Regions from separate parts of the Erwinia sp. 009765445 genome, predicted to be linked through region 2. Evidence: predicted binding sites of a transcription regulator. Region 2 holds the regulator's gene; each other region holds the start of a gene.
The links. The regulator Fur, encoded in region 2, represses iron uptake genes when iron is present. The targets are predictions, from matches to a motif close to ATAATAATGAGAACNACTATCAA.
Positions count from the first base shown of each region.

Region 1: a site for Fur is predicted at 1,715-1,737, ahead of AC3Y5R_RS09055 (TonB-dependent receptor domain-containing protein). Genes of this name have one in related genera too.
Region 3: a site for Fur is predicted at 1,740-1,762, ahead of AC3Y5R_RS16270 (TonB-dependent siderophore receptor). Genes of this name have one in related genera too.
Region 4: a site for Fur is predicted at 1,883-1,905, ahead of fhuE (ferric-rhodotorulic acid/ferric-coprogen receptor FhuE). Genes of this name have one in related genera too.

Region 1 covers NZ_JBYUWC010000007.1:43,848-47,632, forward strand. The annotation lists gene AC3Y5R_RS09055 (TonB-dependent receptor domain-containing protein) at 1-1,594, opposite strand, end outside; gene AC3Y5R_RS09060 (Rdx family protein) at 1,854-2,135, shown strand; gene AC3Y5R_RS09065 (MBL fold metallo-hydrolase) at 2,168-3,022, shown strand; gene AC3Y5R_RS09070 (methyl-accepting chemotaxis protein) at 3,145-3,765, opposite strand.
Region 2 covers NZ_JBYUWC010000006.1:232,001-235,785, reverse strand. The annotation lists gene ybfF (esterase) at 1-464, shown strand, start outside; gene ybfE (LexA regulated protein) at 613-894, shown strand; gene fldA (flavodoxin FldA) at 1,056-1,586, shown strand; gene fur (ferric iron uptake transcriptional regulator) at 1,908-2,351, shown strand; gene AC3Y5R_RS08595 (beta-N-acetylhexosaminidase) at 2,418-3,785, opposite strand, start outside.
Region 3 covers NZ_JBYUWC010000014.1:74,942-78,726, forward strand. The annotation lists gene cgtA (Obg family GTPase CgtA) at 1-471, shown strand, start outside; gene fepB (Fe2+-enterobactin ABC transporter substrate-binding protein) at 647-1,609, shown strand; gene AC3Y5R_RS16270 (TonB-dependent siderophore receptor) at 1,887-3,785, shown strand, end outside.
Region 4 covers NZ_JBYUWC010000008.1:41,040-44,824, forward strand. The annotation lists gene AC3Y5R_RS10335 (RidA family protein) at 56-442, opposite strand; gene AC3Y5R_RS10340 (hypothetical protein) at 764-1,636, shown strand; gene fhuE (ferric-rhodotorulic acid/ferric-coprogen receptor FhuE) at 1,975-3,785, shown strand, end outside.

The DNA of each region.
Region 1 (3,785 bases), on a different contig from region 2:
AGGAACCATACAGCTGGCTGGCATTCGGGAACTGTGCGCCGCGCTTGTACATCACGTAGGTCATCAGCGTTGGTGTCAGATCGTAGTTAAAGCTCAGCGATGGCAGCAGCTGGGTATCGGTGTTCTCTTTGCCATACAGGGTTTGCAGCTGGTCCTCCGTCAGCACGCTGCTACCGGTGGTCAGGCTGCTGAGGTTTTCAGGTTTAGTGGACTGATGAGCCACACGAACGCCCGGCACAACGCTGAAGTCATGGCCGTCGAGATCGAAGTGGATTTTATCCTGCACATAACCGCCCAGCGTGTAGCTGCGGCTGTTGGCGTCCGGCTGCATGATCACGCTGTACTGGCTGGCCGGAGGCTCCTGGCGAAACGGACGTTTGGTGTCGCTGATGCTGCCGTTCAGGCCGCCGCTCAGCTCATGACGCCCAAGCATTTTTGCCAGCTGGGTGTCAAAGCCCCAGGTATCGACATCATAATCGGAATAGACCCGCTCCATCGCCGTGGCGCTGGAAGGCATATAGGTGTTGTCGTGCGCCTGGGTCTGCTGCCAGAACACCCGTGAAGTCAGGCTGTCGATAAACGCATTGGCAGGCGTCCACTCATCCTTGAGGCTGACGCCCCAGCGGCGGGTGTTACTCTGCTGCTGCGCGGTGCCCCAGATGGTTTTGCCAGTGCTGTCCCAGGCGTCGTAATGGGTATGGTTGGTCTTGTCGTAATAGTCGACGGTGCCGGTCAGCTTGTGCTCATCGTTGGGCTGCCAGATACCTGAAGCCATCAGCGCGTTGGAATGCCAGTTGGCCGGATACGCATCGATCGTTCCGCTGTTATTACGGGTTTCCTGACCGTCGCGGCGGCTGTAGACGAACACGCCACGCAGCGTTTCATCACCAGCAGCGGCAGTGATGCCGTTGTGCCAGCTGCGGTTGGAGGAGTCATAATCCGACTGATAACCAAAGTAAGTGGACTTGTCCAGAGACAGATAATCATCCGCCGATTTCGGCACGAATGAAACTGCGCCGCCGATGGCGTTATTGGCCTTCGAGGTTGAGGTGGCACCCGATTCGATATCCACCTGACCATACATATAGGGGTCGATGTAATCGCGCCCGATACCAAAGGTATTCAGACCGGCACGCCCGACATAGCTGCGGCCGGTTGCAGCAGGTTGTGGAATGCCATCCACATCCAGCCCGACACGGTTACTTTCCAGACCACGAATGTTATAGCCAGTGTAACCACTACGGTCGAAGCCGCTCTTGCCTGCCGAAGAGCCGCCGCTGGTTCCGGTGGCGCTGATCAACGGTTCATAGCGCATGATGGAGCCAAAATCATTGGCACCTTTGTTCTGCATCTCTTCGGCGGTGACGGTGGTTTTGCTGCCCGCTTCTTGCTCCTGCCGTGGGGCGGTAACAACCATCAGCGGTTCAGAAGGCGTGTTTTTTTTTGCGGAGACTTTTAGCGGCTTGCCAGAGGTGGTGGTCGCTGAGGTGGTATCGGTGGCTGTTTCAGCCCCGACGGAATAGCCGGAGGTCACCAGCGTGCCGAACAGCACCGTGGTGTGGACAATTCCCTGTGAGGAAAAGAGTTTACGCATTTTAGTAAGCCTTTATTCTTTATTAGTATCGACTCATACATTGCTGCCGCTGGCGTGAAAAACCGCGAAAAAAAAGCCTGCGCCTGCTGCGCGTTATGGATGTCGATCCCTGACCCAGAGTTACAAATGAGAATGATAATCAGATTGATTCTTTATATCAACGATCTCCATAATTTATTCACAATTCAGTAAACCACCAGGTTGACAGTCCTCATTCGTCACCAGAAGATGAGGGCCTGATTTTTTGAGGACCCCCACCATGAAAACGTCTCCCGCCGTAACTATTGAGTACTGTTCCCAGTGCAACTGGCTGCTGCGTGCCGGCTGGATGGCGCAGGAATTGCTGCATACCTTCAGCACCGATCTGGCCTCGGTTACCCTGGTCCCGGGCACTGGCGGTATTTATCAGATCGCCATCAACGGACAGCTTATTTGGGATCGCAAAATCGATGGCGGTTTTCCGGAAGTGAAGGAGTTGAAGCAGCGGGTGCGGAATGTCTGTTTCCCGGAGCGGGATTTAGGGCATATTGATAAAACCTGACGCCCTGATTTAGCCACAAAATAAGGAACGATATGACCACTCTGCCCTCATGGACCGTTGGTGAACTGAAAATCACTAAACTCATTGAACAATCGTTCAGCCTGCCCGCAGCAAAACTCCTTCCGGACCTCGCTGAAAGCCAGCTACCGGAAGGTATGACGCTGGAAAGCCCGCTGGAAATGAGCGTCCACAGCTGGCTGGTGGAATCACCACAGGGGCACTTTCTGATTGATACCGCCACGGGAAACGGCAAATCGCGCCCGTTCAGCCCGCTCTTTGATCAATTGAACAGCCCGTGGATGGACAATCTGCTGGCAACCGGCCTGCGCCCGGAAGATATCGACGGTGTTCTGCACACTCACCTGCATACCGATCATGTGGGGTGGAACACCATCCGGAACGGCGAGCGCTGGGTGCCTTCCTTCCCCAATGCAAAATGGGTGATCCCTGCAGGGGAAATAGCATGGTATCAGACGGCTGAAGCCGCCCCGCGCGCGATCGTTTTTGCCGACAGCGTGCAGCCGCTGATCGATGCCGGGAAAGTGGAAACAATGGCCGAGGACGGCGGGGAATATTTGCCGGGTATCCGCTTCCTGCCGACTCACGGCCACAGCGCCAGCCACATGAGTATTGCCTTTGAATCGGCGGGACAGGTGGCGTTATTTACTGGCGATGTGATGCACAACAAATTGCAGGTACCCCATCCCGGGCTCTCTTCAGTTTTCTGCCGCGATAAACCGGCGGCCTGCAGCGCCAGAGCCTGGCTGCTTGATTATGCCTCACGCCATCAGGCCACCCTTTTCACCGTCCACTTCTCTGGTAGCGCTGTCGGCCAGGTCAATCCGGCTGCTGAGGGATATACCTGGACAGAATTTTCGCACGGCTGAGAGAAGTGGCCGACCGCAAGAATACTGCCGTCAGCTCCACTGATGGGATCTGACATGTTGGCCGGGCGAGTTTATCGTCCGACCAGTTCTCCCGCCTGGGACGAACAGTTCCCGCAGCCTGTTCAGGCGAATCTGAACACCCCTATCGCCTGGTTTACCGCATCCGCCTGCTGCTGAAGCTGCGCCACCTGGACCGTTTCCGCCACGTGCTCAACGTTGTCCTGCACGCTGCGGTCGATGCTGGCAATACTGTCGCGCATCTGGGCGATACTGCTGCGCTGCTGTTCGCTCATCTCTGACAGCTCACCGACCAGCTGAGTCAGCTCCTCAATACTGAAGATGATCTCCTCCATTGTTTTTCCGGCATGTTCGACCTGCTGTGAACCGTTATGGGTCGCTTCGACTGAGTTGCCGATCGTCTGGCGGATATCCTTTGCAGCCTCTTCACAGCGAATTGCCAGAGTGCGAACTTCAGAAGCCACCACCGCAAAACCTTTGCCGTGCATACCGGCGCTGGCGGCTTCTACTGAGGCATTCAGCGACAGAATATTGGTCTGGAAAGCGATGCTGTCGATCAATTCCAGAATGGCGTTGATGCGACGGGATGCGTCGCTGATTTGCGCCATGGAATCCACTGCATCGTAAATATTACTGCCGCCTTTTAACGCCAGTTTGCTGGCTCCATTCGCCAACTCACGAGCTTCCTGCGCTTTTGCACTGGTCAGTGTCGCAGCGGAATTCATCTGCTCCATCGCACTGGCGG
Region 2 (3,785 bases):
TGGCTGCCGAACGTATTGAGCAACTGGTGGTCATCGATATGGCCCCCGTCGCCTACCCTACCCGTCACCACGATGAGATCTTTGCAGCGCTGAATGCAGTGAGCGACGCAGGCGTGAAGGTGCGCAGTGAAGCCGCCGCGATAATGCGCCAGACAATAGATGAAGAGGGAGTGATTCAATTCCTGCTGAAATCTTTTCACGAGGGCGAGTGGCGTTTTAACGTGCCGGTGCTTATGGCTTGCTATGATCGCCTTATTGGCTGGCAAGCGGTTCCTTTATGGCAGCGTCCGACACTGTTTATTCGCGGAGAACTTTCGCCGTATCTGGCTGACGAATACCGTGACGACCTGCTGGCGCAATTCCCTCAGGCGCGCGCCCATGTGATTGCCGGAGCAGGACATTGGGTTCACGCGGAGAAACCTGATGCGATTTTGCGCGCAATTCGCCGTTTTTTTGCGCTGTAAAAACAATTATTTCCTGTGAAAGCTAAATCATTGTCGCCAGGACTTTCACTGGGGTATGATGGCGCGCTAAAATTTTGTCGGCGGTCGATTTTCAGCCGACTTTACGGCCCAATCCATCAGAACTCCAGCCTTTCAGTATCACGATTCTATGGCAAAAGAAAACACGGACCGCACCACGATCGATCTGTTCGCAGATGAGCGTCGTCCGGGACGACCAAAAACCAATCCGCTGACGCGCGATGAGCAGCTGCGTATCAATAAACGCAACCAGCTCAAGCGTGATAAAGTGCGCGGGCTCAAGCGCGTGGAACTGAAAATGAACAGTGACGCGGTGGATGCCCTGAACCAGCTGGCCGAGGAGCGCAACATGAGCCGCAGCGAACTGATTGAAGAAATTGTTCTGGCGCAGCTTGCCAGCCCACAGCGCTGAACGGGCCTTTGACAGGCGAAATCTGCGCGTAATGGCAAAGCACAAAGCGACAAAAGCAGGAGGATTACTCGTTTATCCCCCTGATGCGGTCTGCTATCATTGCCGTTAACACTTTAGGCCAGCCGTCTCACATTATTAAGTTTCAAGAGGTTATTAAACTCATGGCAATCGTAGGCATTTTCTTTGGCAGCGATACGGGCAATACCGAAAACATTGCAAAAATGATCCAGAAGCAGCTCGGTAAAGAAGTTGCGGAAGTTCACGATATCGCGAAAAGCAGCAAAGAAGATCTTGAAGCCTTTGATATTCTGCTGTTGGGTATCCCAACCTGGTACTACGGCGAAGCGCAGTGCGACTGGGATGACTTCTTCCCGACGCTGGAAGAGATCGACTTTAACGGTAAACTGGTTGCGCTGTTTGGCTGTGGCGACCAGGAAGACTACGCCGAATACTTTTGTGACGCCATGGGCACCATCCGCGATATCATCGAGCCAAACGGCGCAGTAATTGTGGGCCACTGGCCAACCGAAGGCTACCATTTTGAAGCCTCAAAAGGGCTGGCAGACGACACCCATTTCCTCGGCCTGGCTATCGATGAAGATCGCCAACCAGAACTGACCGCAGAGCGTACGGAGAAGTGGGTTAAACAGATTTACGACGAGCTGCAGCTCAAAGAGATCCTTGAGGCATAATCACTGGCCTGATGTGGGAGTTATCTCACATCAGGCGTGTGGTTTTTCCTATAGAAGTAATAGGCACATTTTTGTAACTTTCATCTGCAAAACTGTACAATATCGCCATCGGTCATCTCCTGCTCTCTCAGCGCCTTTTGCCCTGAAGGCGAAAAAGGAGGCAGAGCGAAATGTTAACCCCGCATGAATGCTCCCGCACCTTTACTGTGGTTTCCATTTCGACGCATCAGTTCTATACTGGGGTGCTCAGCTTTTGCTCCGACCGATGTTCAGGGCTTTTCAGCCACTTAGTGACTAGCAAAGTAACAGGATAATATCCGCATGACTGACAATAACACCGCATTAAAGAAGGCCGGCCTGAAAGTCACGCTTCCCCGACTGAAAATTCTGGAAGTGCTTCAGGAACCTGAGGGCCATCACGTCAGTGCGGAAGACTTGTACAAACGCCTGATCGACATGGGCGAAGAGATTGGTCTGGCGACGGTTTACCGCGTTCTGAACCAGTTTGATGACGCAGGGATCGTTACCCGCCATAACTTCGAAGGCGGTAAATCCGTTTTTGAACTGACTCAGCAGCATCACCACGATCATCTGATCTGCCTGGACTGCGGCAAAGTGATTGAATTCAGCGATGAATCTATCGAATCCCGTCAGCGTGATATCGCTGAACGTCATGGCATCAAGCTCAGCAACCACAGCCTGTACCTGTATGGTCACTGTGCTGCTGGTGACTGCCGTGAAGATGATACGCTGCACGACAAGTAATCGGTACTATTAAAAAAAACCGGTGACTCTTCACCGGTTTTTTTATTTGTGTCTGACTGTCTCAGCCTACCCCTCTGGTTTTTCAACCCGGCTAAAACGATTGCCATCGCCACTGACAGAACGGATCAAAACCTCACCACTGACCGACGGACGGCTGCTGTCCTGATAACGCTGCCAGCTTTTCCCGCCATCGACCGAGTAGTCAATCGCCAGACCCGGAAGCGCGATATTGGCTTCAAGTTTGCCGTCAGTAATGCGTGCACCCGGTACTGGCAGGCGATATTGCACACCAGCCTTGTCCAGCTTGCTCAACTCACGCTGCCCCAGCAGGTTAGCAAACCGCTGCCAGTCTTTCAGCTGCGCCTGGGTATCAACGTATTTTGTTTCCCCACCGATATACTCTTTACCCGCCTGGTAATCTTGCTCCCATGCAGCCCGGTGCCAGGCTCGCTCGGCGACCGAAAACACTCGTGGGAAGATCATGTATTCCATGTTTTGATCGGTGCGCACCGTCTCACTCCACAGCTGAGCGGATATCCCGTAAGCGCCAGGCCAGGCCTTGTCTGATTTAGCGGTGAAGGTTTTGCCATCGCGATCCATCGAAGTTTCGGCATTCTGCGGCAGGTTATCCGGCGAGAAGCTGAACATTTTACGCTCATCGCTAAAGCGGGTTCCCCAATAGTATCCACGCTCCAGCGGATTCACCTCATACGGGAAGTCCATATAGACGTAGTCCGGGCTGGAGATAATCACCTCATAGCCTTTTTTCGCCCAGTCATTGGCGGAATCAAAGCCGCCCCAGTAGAGCGTATCCCAGAAGTTAACTGCCACGCGCTCAATAGCAAACGCTTTGGCATTCTCGGCATCTTTCAGACCATCCTGCCATGCCTGCATGCGGCCAATACCGTGCTGTTTAACCTGCTGACTGACCTTAAGCGCAAAATAGCTCGGCAGGTGTTCCAGGTCCTCCACCTTGCCCTCTTTGACCATGGTCTGACAAACCTGCGATTTCGCCCACGGCTTGTCCTCTTTGCTCATGTCGAGCAGGCCAGTCCCGTCAACCGGCTTGTTGATATCGGAATATCCCGGTCCGAGGCGAATGTTTTTGGCCTCGTCTCCGCCAAAGTGCCAGGTTTTAATTGGCTGCCCGGCCTCACGATGCATGGCCTGAATTTCACTGATAATTTTATCGGTGAAGCGCAGGGAAGACGCAAGGCAAGGGTTCAGATAGCTGGTACGGTCGTAGAGCTGTACCGAAGTGGTATTGGAATCATCGCCGGGATCGACCAGGCGATATTCAGAGGCTTCCGCCGTTTTGCCCTCTTTGATCAGGCGGTTGTAACGGGCTTCCATCGAGATGACGGCTGCACGGGCGTGGGCTGGCATGTCGATCTCGGGGATCACTTCAATCCCGCGAGCCGCGGCATATTTCAC
Region 3 (3,785 bases), on a different contig from region 2:
CGCTGCCGCGTACTGTTGCACACTATCGATCTGGCTCCCATTGATGAGTCCGATCCGGTAGAAAATGCCCGTATCATTCTCGGCGAGCTGGAAAAGTACAGCGAGAAGCTGTTCAACAAGCCGCGCTGGCTGGTGTTCAACAAAGTTGACCTGCTGGATCAGGAAGAGGCGGAATCCCGTGCCAAAGCCATTGCGGAAGCGCTGGGCTGGACGGATAAATACTATCTGATCTCTGCCGCCAATCGCGTTGGCGTGACGCCACTGTGCTGGGATGTAATGTCCTTCATTAACGCCAATCCGAAAGAGGCGGAAGAAGAACAGAAGCAGCCTGAGAAAGTGGAGTTCATGTGGGATGACTACCATCGCCAGCAGCTGGAAGAAGCTGCCGAGCCGGTGGAAGAAGATGATGACTGGGATGACGACTGGGATGATGAAGACGACGAAGGCGTCGAAATTATCTATCAACGTTAATCTTCTGAAGGGACACATTGGTGTCCCTTTTTACTTTTGTGTCTGCGTGACCCCGCCACTGATCAAGCCTCTTTCCGAAGCAAATACCGCTTTCAAACAATAAAGATAATCATTATCATTCTCTCTTCTACGGATCAGCCCGGCTGCTCCCCTTTCGCTGAAAGAGCCAATCAAAATGAGACTTGCTGTTTTACGCTTATCTTCGCTGTTGCTGTGCGCCCTGATCCTCTCCCCACCCGGCCGTGCTGCCGATGGCTGGCCACGTTCGGTGCCTGGCCATGAGGGGCCGCTGGTTCTGCAACATCAGCCTCAACGTATCGTATCAACCAGCGTCACGCTGACCGGTTCGCTACTGGCGATTGGTGCGCCGGTTGTTGCCAGCGCCGCCACCATGCCGGGGCAGCGCTTCGCCGATAAGCAGGGTTTCTTCCGCCAATGGGGGGATATTGCCGTGCAGCAAGGCGTGAAGCGGCTCTATTCCGGTGAACCGAATCTGGAGACTATTGCGGCTGAAAAACCCGATCTGATTGTGGTCAGCGCCACCGGCAATGATTCCGCCATCGCGTTTTACGATCGTCTTTCGGTTATCGCACCGACGCTGGTCATCAACTATGACGACAAGAGCTGGCAGCAGGTTGAGCGGGAGCTTGCTCAGGCCACGGGCAATGAAGCCGGAGCTGAGCGTTCCATTCAGTCTTACGCGCAGCGCGAGGCGGAAGTGAAAGCGAAGCTGGCACTGCCGCCACAGCCGGTCTCCGCGCTGGTTTATAATCCTCATGCTCATATTGTTAACCTGTGGACCGGGGAATCAGCGCAGGGCAAGATGCTGGTGTCGCTGGGTTTTACGCTGGCCACACCGCCTGAAACGATTCTACGCGGAAGCCAGCGCCTGAAGCGTAAAGACATTATCCCACTCAGCGGCGAGACGCTGGCTACCGGAATCACCGGAAGGTCGGTGCTGATGTTCGCTACCGATGATTCGGGCAACGCGGCATTACTGTCCGAACCTCTGGTTGCGGGATCTGGGGCGATTCGCGCCGGTCACGTCTGGACTCTGGGTTACGACAGCTTCCGTCTTGATTACTACAGTGCCAATCATCTGCTGACCCGCCTTGAGCAGCTGTTCAGTAAATCCTGATTACTGGCCCGGCAGTTGCTTAAGCTGACGGGCACTTTTCTCTTCTCTCCGCCGGATCTGATTGATTAATCATCTGTCGTAACCACTACAAATAAAAGGCATTTCAATGAGAATACGATGAATAATCGAATTGATAATTGTTTTTATTTGCAATAATGTATTTCCGCCCATTTACTTTATAACTTGCCCCGAAAATACGGGTGGGGCGGATCTGCAGGGAATCAGACCTTTGAAAAAATTATCGCGTTTATCTTTAGCTATCTTTATTGAACTTGGGATGGTGACAACGGTGATGGCTGCCGATGCTGACACTGCGGGTACGCTGGTGGTGACTGCCGCACAGCAGAATCTTCAGGCTCCGGGCGTTTCGACCATCACCGCTGACGAAATCAAAAAACGTCCTCCTGCCCGTGATCTGTCTGAAATTATTCGCACCATGCCGGGCGTTAACCTGACCGGCAACTCGACCAGCGGGCAGCGTGGCAATAACCGTCAGATCGACATTCGCGGAATGGGGCCGGAAAACACCCTGATCCTGATTGATGGTATGCCGGTCTCCAGCCGTAACTCTGTCCGTCTGGGCTGGCGTGGTGAGCGTGATACCCGTGGTGATACTGACTGGGTGCCGCCAGAGATGGTTGATCATATTGAAGTGATTAGGGGACCTGCTGCGGCCCGTTATGGCAACGGTGCTGCGGGTGGCGTGGTGAACATCATCACCAAACAGACCACCAATGAATGGCACGGTTCGTGGAATACCTACCTGAACATGCCGGAGCATAAAGAAGAAGGGGCGACCAAACGCACCAACTTCTCGCTCAACGGGCCACTAGGAGACGCTTTCAGCTTTCAGCTGTATGGCAACCTCAGCAAAACTCAGGCTGATGCGCAATACATCAACGAAGGGCATCAGTCGCTGAGAACGGGAACTTATGCTGATACCGTTCCCGCCGGGCGTGAAGGTGTGGAGAATAAGGATATTCACGGCAAACTGCGCTGGGAATTTGCTCCGCGCCAGGCGCTGGAATTCACTGCGGGTTACAGCCGTCAGGGCAATCTCTATGCAGGCGATACGCAAAATACCAACACCAGTACGTTGGTGAAAGATAGCTACGGGAAAGAGACTAACCGTCTGTACCGTCAGAACTTTGCCGTTAACTGGACCGGTGTCTGGGATAACGGAGTCAGTACCCGCAGCTATGCGCAGTATGAAAAAACCCGTAATACACGAATGGATGAAGGGTTGGCCGGGGGAACCGAAGGTATCTTCTCCGATGACGGCTTTTCCACTATCCAGCTTGATGATGTTTTGCTGCACAGCGAAATCAGTGTGCCTTTTGAATTGCTGGTCAATCAGACTGCGACCTTTGGTACCGAATGGAACCAGCAGCGCATGAAGGATGGCGCTTCCAATACTCAGGCCCTGTCCGGCGGTGGTATTGACGGAATCGACACCACCAACCGTAGCCCGTACTCCTCGGCAGAAATTTTCTCGCTGTTTGCGGAAGACAATATGGAGCTGACCGACAGCACCATGCTGGTTCCGGGTCTGCGCTTCGACCATCACAGCATTGTGGGCAACAACTGGAGCCCCTCTCTGAACCTGTCGCAGGTGCTGGCCGATGATTTCACTCTCAAGCTGGGGATTGCCAGAGCCTATAAAGCGCCAAGCCTGTACCAGACCAACCCGAACTACGTGCTGTACAGCAAGGGCCAGGGATGCGCGGCCAGTGCCGCAGGATGCTATCTGATTGGCAATGAAGATCTTAAACCTGAGACCTCCATTAACAAGGAGGTGGGCATTGAATATAAACATGATGACTATCAGGCTGGCCTGACCTGGTTCCGCAATGATTACCGTAACAAAATTGAGTCTGGCTATCTGCCGACCGGCGTTTCAACCACCGGCACCACGGATATCTATAAATGGGAAAACGTGCCGAAAGCCGTGGTTGAAGGACTGGAAGGGACGGTGAATTTCCCGGTGACGAAGGCCGTAACCTGGAATAACAACCTGACTTATATGCTGCAGAGTAAGAATAAAACCACCGGCGACCGTTTGTCAGTGATCCCGCAATACACACTGAACTCCACGCTGGCATGGCAGGCAACAGAGGATTTATCGTTGCAAACCACCTTCACCTGGTACGGCTGTCAGACGCCGAAGAAGTATAAC
Region 4 (3,785 bases), on a different contig from region 2:
GCTTCGCCGGGTGGTGAAACGCCTCGCTGATGACATCAGAGAATAAAATGCCGCTTCACAGCGGCATCATCACCACCAGATCAATCTCCAGCATCAGCTCCGGCTCGGCCAGCGCAGAGATCTCGAACAACGTACTGGCGGGTAACTCAAGTCCGGCAAAGAAACGCTGACGGACGGGATGAATTTCCGGCACCAGCGCGAGGTCAGTGACGTAGGTAGTTGTTCTGACAATCGCGTCACGGGTTACCCCTAATCCTGCCAGCAGCCTGTCGATATTGGCGTAAACCTGCTCAACCTGCTTTTTCATATCACCTGTTCCCACCACATTGCCGTCTTCATTCCACGCCACCTGGCCGGTGGGAAAGACCGGCGTGCCGGGCCTGATTTTAATATGGTTGTAATAGCTTCTGGCTTTCAGCCCTTCAGGATTGATCACACTCATGGCGTTCCTCAATGGTGGCATGTTGGTCATAACGTCATAAAATGTTAGCACTCAGCGGCATTCTGCCGTACACGCATTTTGGCTACGCCACGTTGCCGGATGGGCAACGCCGTTTCGGTCACCACGGTGGAAATAAGCAAGCCAGGGAAATATTAAGAAATATCAGGGTGAGAGTTGACTGAAATATTCGTGCCCATTTGATAATAAGTACACATTAAAGGAAATGTCTTTCGGGCCGATAAGTTTGAATATCCGATAATATTAAAAAGCCATTGCCAGAGCAATATTCCGGCGCCCCGCAGACAGAAGATGGAAAAGGCTATGACGGACAGCTGCGTTCTTACCCCAGGTATGGAAACTACTCCCTATAGTGTGAATGTTATCAATGACCTTGTGAAGCGCTCCCGGGCAGAACACCAGGCAGATTTACGCAAGTCAGCAGCAAAGAGTGGCTCTCTCTCGTACAATTATCGTAATTCGGTATTGTTAGCGAAAATAAAACTTCAGTCCGTTAACAGCATTGGCAGTAATAATACCCAAAGTTTGTGTCAGTTGATTGCCCTCTACTCCAGCCGCGCGGATGTGAATGCGGTATTTTTATCTGACCGGCCGCTCTCTCCTGACGCTGGTCGCGCCGAGCTGGCCAGTCAGGCGGCAGAATACATCAGAGCCAGCTATCGGGGAAAAGCAGTCAGAAACCCTTTTACCGGGCTGTGCCGCAAAACGGCCTCACTGATCGCTTACAATCGCAGCGGAGCCTTTACTTCCGCAGAGCGGTTAGCCGCTTATGATCAGATCAATAAATCTGACGGCGATTATGACAACGTGGTTTATAACAAAACGCATCTTAACAGCTGGCAAAATGCTGAATATGGCAAAGTGGTTGAACTCGCGACACTGTTGAAAAAAGTCGCCGGTATGAGCGAGGGGGAAAAGCAGGAGAAAGATATCACCGAAGAATTAAACAGCGTGATACAGTGGAAAATCGATTTACTGGAAGAAAAATATGCACTCCGCTATCAGGCTGTGGAGTACGCTAATCTGGTCAGTCCCCACCGCGCGGATTTACTGATTGTCAGCAAGACATCTGCGGGTGCTTTCACCTGGAAAACGGCCGGCTCAGAAAATTTATATCAGCTGATAAAACACAATCGGGCGGTGATCGCTCTCAGCGGTATGGTCAGCCTGTACTGAGAAGCGCCAGGCCGCTTCCCGCTGGCAGGATAAAACCTGATGAAACAATCACCTGTGGTGATGATTATCTCTCTCTCTTCTTAAGTTTATTATCTCTTATATTTGATAATGACCCATTGTAATGACTGCCTGTTATTCAACAGGCGATTTAAAATATTGCATTAATTCCATTCACAGGCCATCAGGTGTTGCGAGACAACAGTACTTCCTGAAAGTTCAAAACCTTATTTTGCATTGCCAATCTAAATGATTATACTTCTCATTCGCTTTTTGATGTGAAGAGATGTTCTCTCTTTGCAACCTGCTGATCTAAAAATAAAATCTCTTGAGGGTAAATAATGTTTTTTGCTCCTTCTCTTTCCCGGGAAAATCGTACTGGTCACTCCTCTTCCGCCAGAATGGCTGCTCCGTTACTCTCTTTGCTGGCCGTGGTTATCGCCACAGAATTGCATGTGCCGACCGCTGCTGCTGACACCACCACGGACACCGCTCAAAAAGAACAGAACCTGGTGGTGAATGCCACGACTGACACGGCTTCCAGCACGCAAAACACGGACTACAGCGTCCCGGTGACCAGCGCCGCGATCAAAATGGCGCTGACCGCTCGTGATACGCCTCAGTCAATCAGCGTCATCACTAAACAGCGCATGGAAGATCAGAAACTCGACACCCTGAACGATGTGTTGAAAAACACCACAGGGATCAGCGAATTTAACTCGGGAGCGAACCGCAGTAACTTCTACTCTCGCGGCTTTATGATTGATAACTATCAGATTGATGGTGTGCCAGTGCTGATCGATTCGCAGTGGAACATTGGTGATACCCTTTCTGATACGGCAATTTACGATCGGGTTGATGTGGTTCGCGGCGCGACCGGTTTAATGACCGGTGCGGGCAGCCCGGCGGCCTCGATCAATATGGTGCGCAAGCAGGCCGACAGCAAAGAATTTAAAGGCGATCTCTCTGCCAGCTACGGTAGCTGGGATAATCAGCGTTATGTTGCCGACCTTTCAGCTCCGCTGACAGAGTCTGGGAATGTGCGTGGCCGCGTGGTGGCCGGTTACCAGGATGGTGACAGCTGGCTGGATCACTACCATACCCAGAAAAAATTCCTTTATGGCGTGGTGGATGCCGATCTGACCGACTCCACGACCCTCTCGCTGGGCTATGACTACGAAGAAACCAATATTCAGGGTGCGACCTGGGGCGGCCTGCCAACCTTCTACCTCGATGGCAGTAAAACCAATTACGATCGCAGTACCAATCTTTCTCCTGACTGGGCCTATAACAACAGCGATTCTAAGAAAGTCTTCGCTAAGCTGAAACAGGATTTCAGCAACGGCTGGCAGTTCAACCTCAGCGGCTCCCATACTGAAGCGACCATGGACAGTAAGCTGCTGTATATCGACGGATACTTCGATAAAACCACCGGGATTGGCGTCGGGCCTTATGCGGGCTACGACCTGTTAGGCGGCACCGGTTACAACACTGCGAAGCGTAAAGAGGACTCTGTTGATTCCTATGTCACCGGGCCGTTTGAGCTGTTCGGACGTGAGCACCAGTTGATGGCCGGGGTGACTTACATTCGCCAGCATGACCGCTATTTAAGTTCGTCAACCAGCTTCACCTCGGCTGATGTGGGTGATTTTAATAACTGGGGTAACTATCCGGAACCGGACTGGGACGACCAGGCGTTGTCTCAGGACAACACCATCCGTCAGAAATCGGCCTATATGGCGACCCGTATTTCACTGGCCGATCCGTTGCATATGATCCTCGGTGCGCGTTATACCCAGTATCGGGCTAACACGCTGACGCAGAATATGGAGAAGAACAACATCACGCCTTACGCGGGCCTGGTGTATGACATCAACGATACCTATTCTGCTTACGCCAGCCACACCTCGATCTTCAAGCCGCAGACTTATCGTAATGCCAGCGGCGCATATCTCTCTCCGGTTACCGGAAAAAGCTACGAGACCGGGATCAAAGGTGACTGGAACAACAGTCGTGTGACAGCTTCATTAGCCGTGTTCCGTATCGAGCAGGATCATCTGGGTGCTACGGATTATGCGCTGGTGCCGGGCAGCAACGACTACGCCTATTATGAGCAGGATGGCACGGTCAGCAAGGGTGTTGAGTTCGAAGT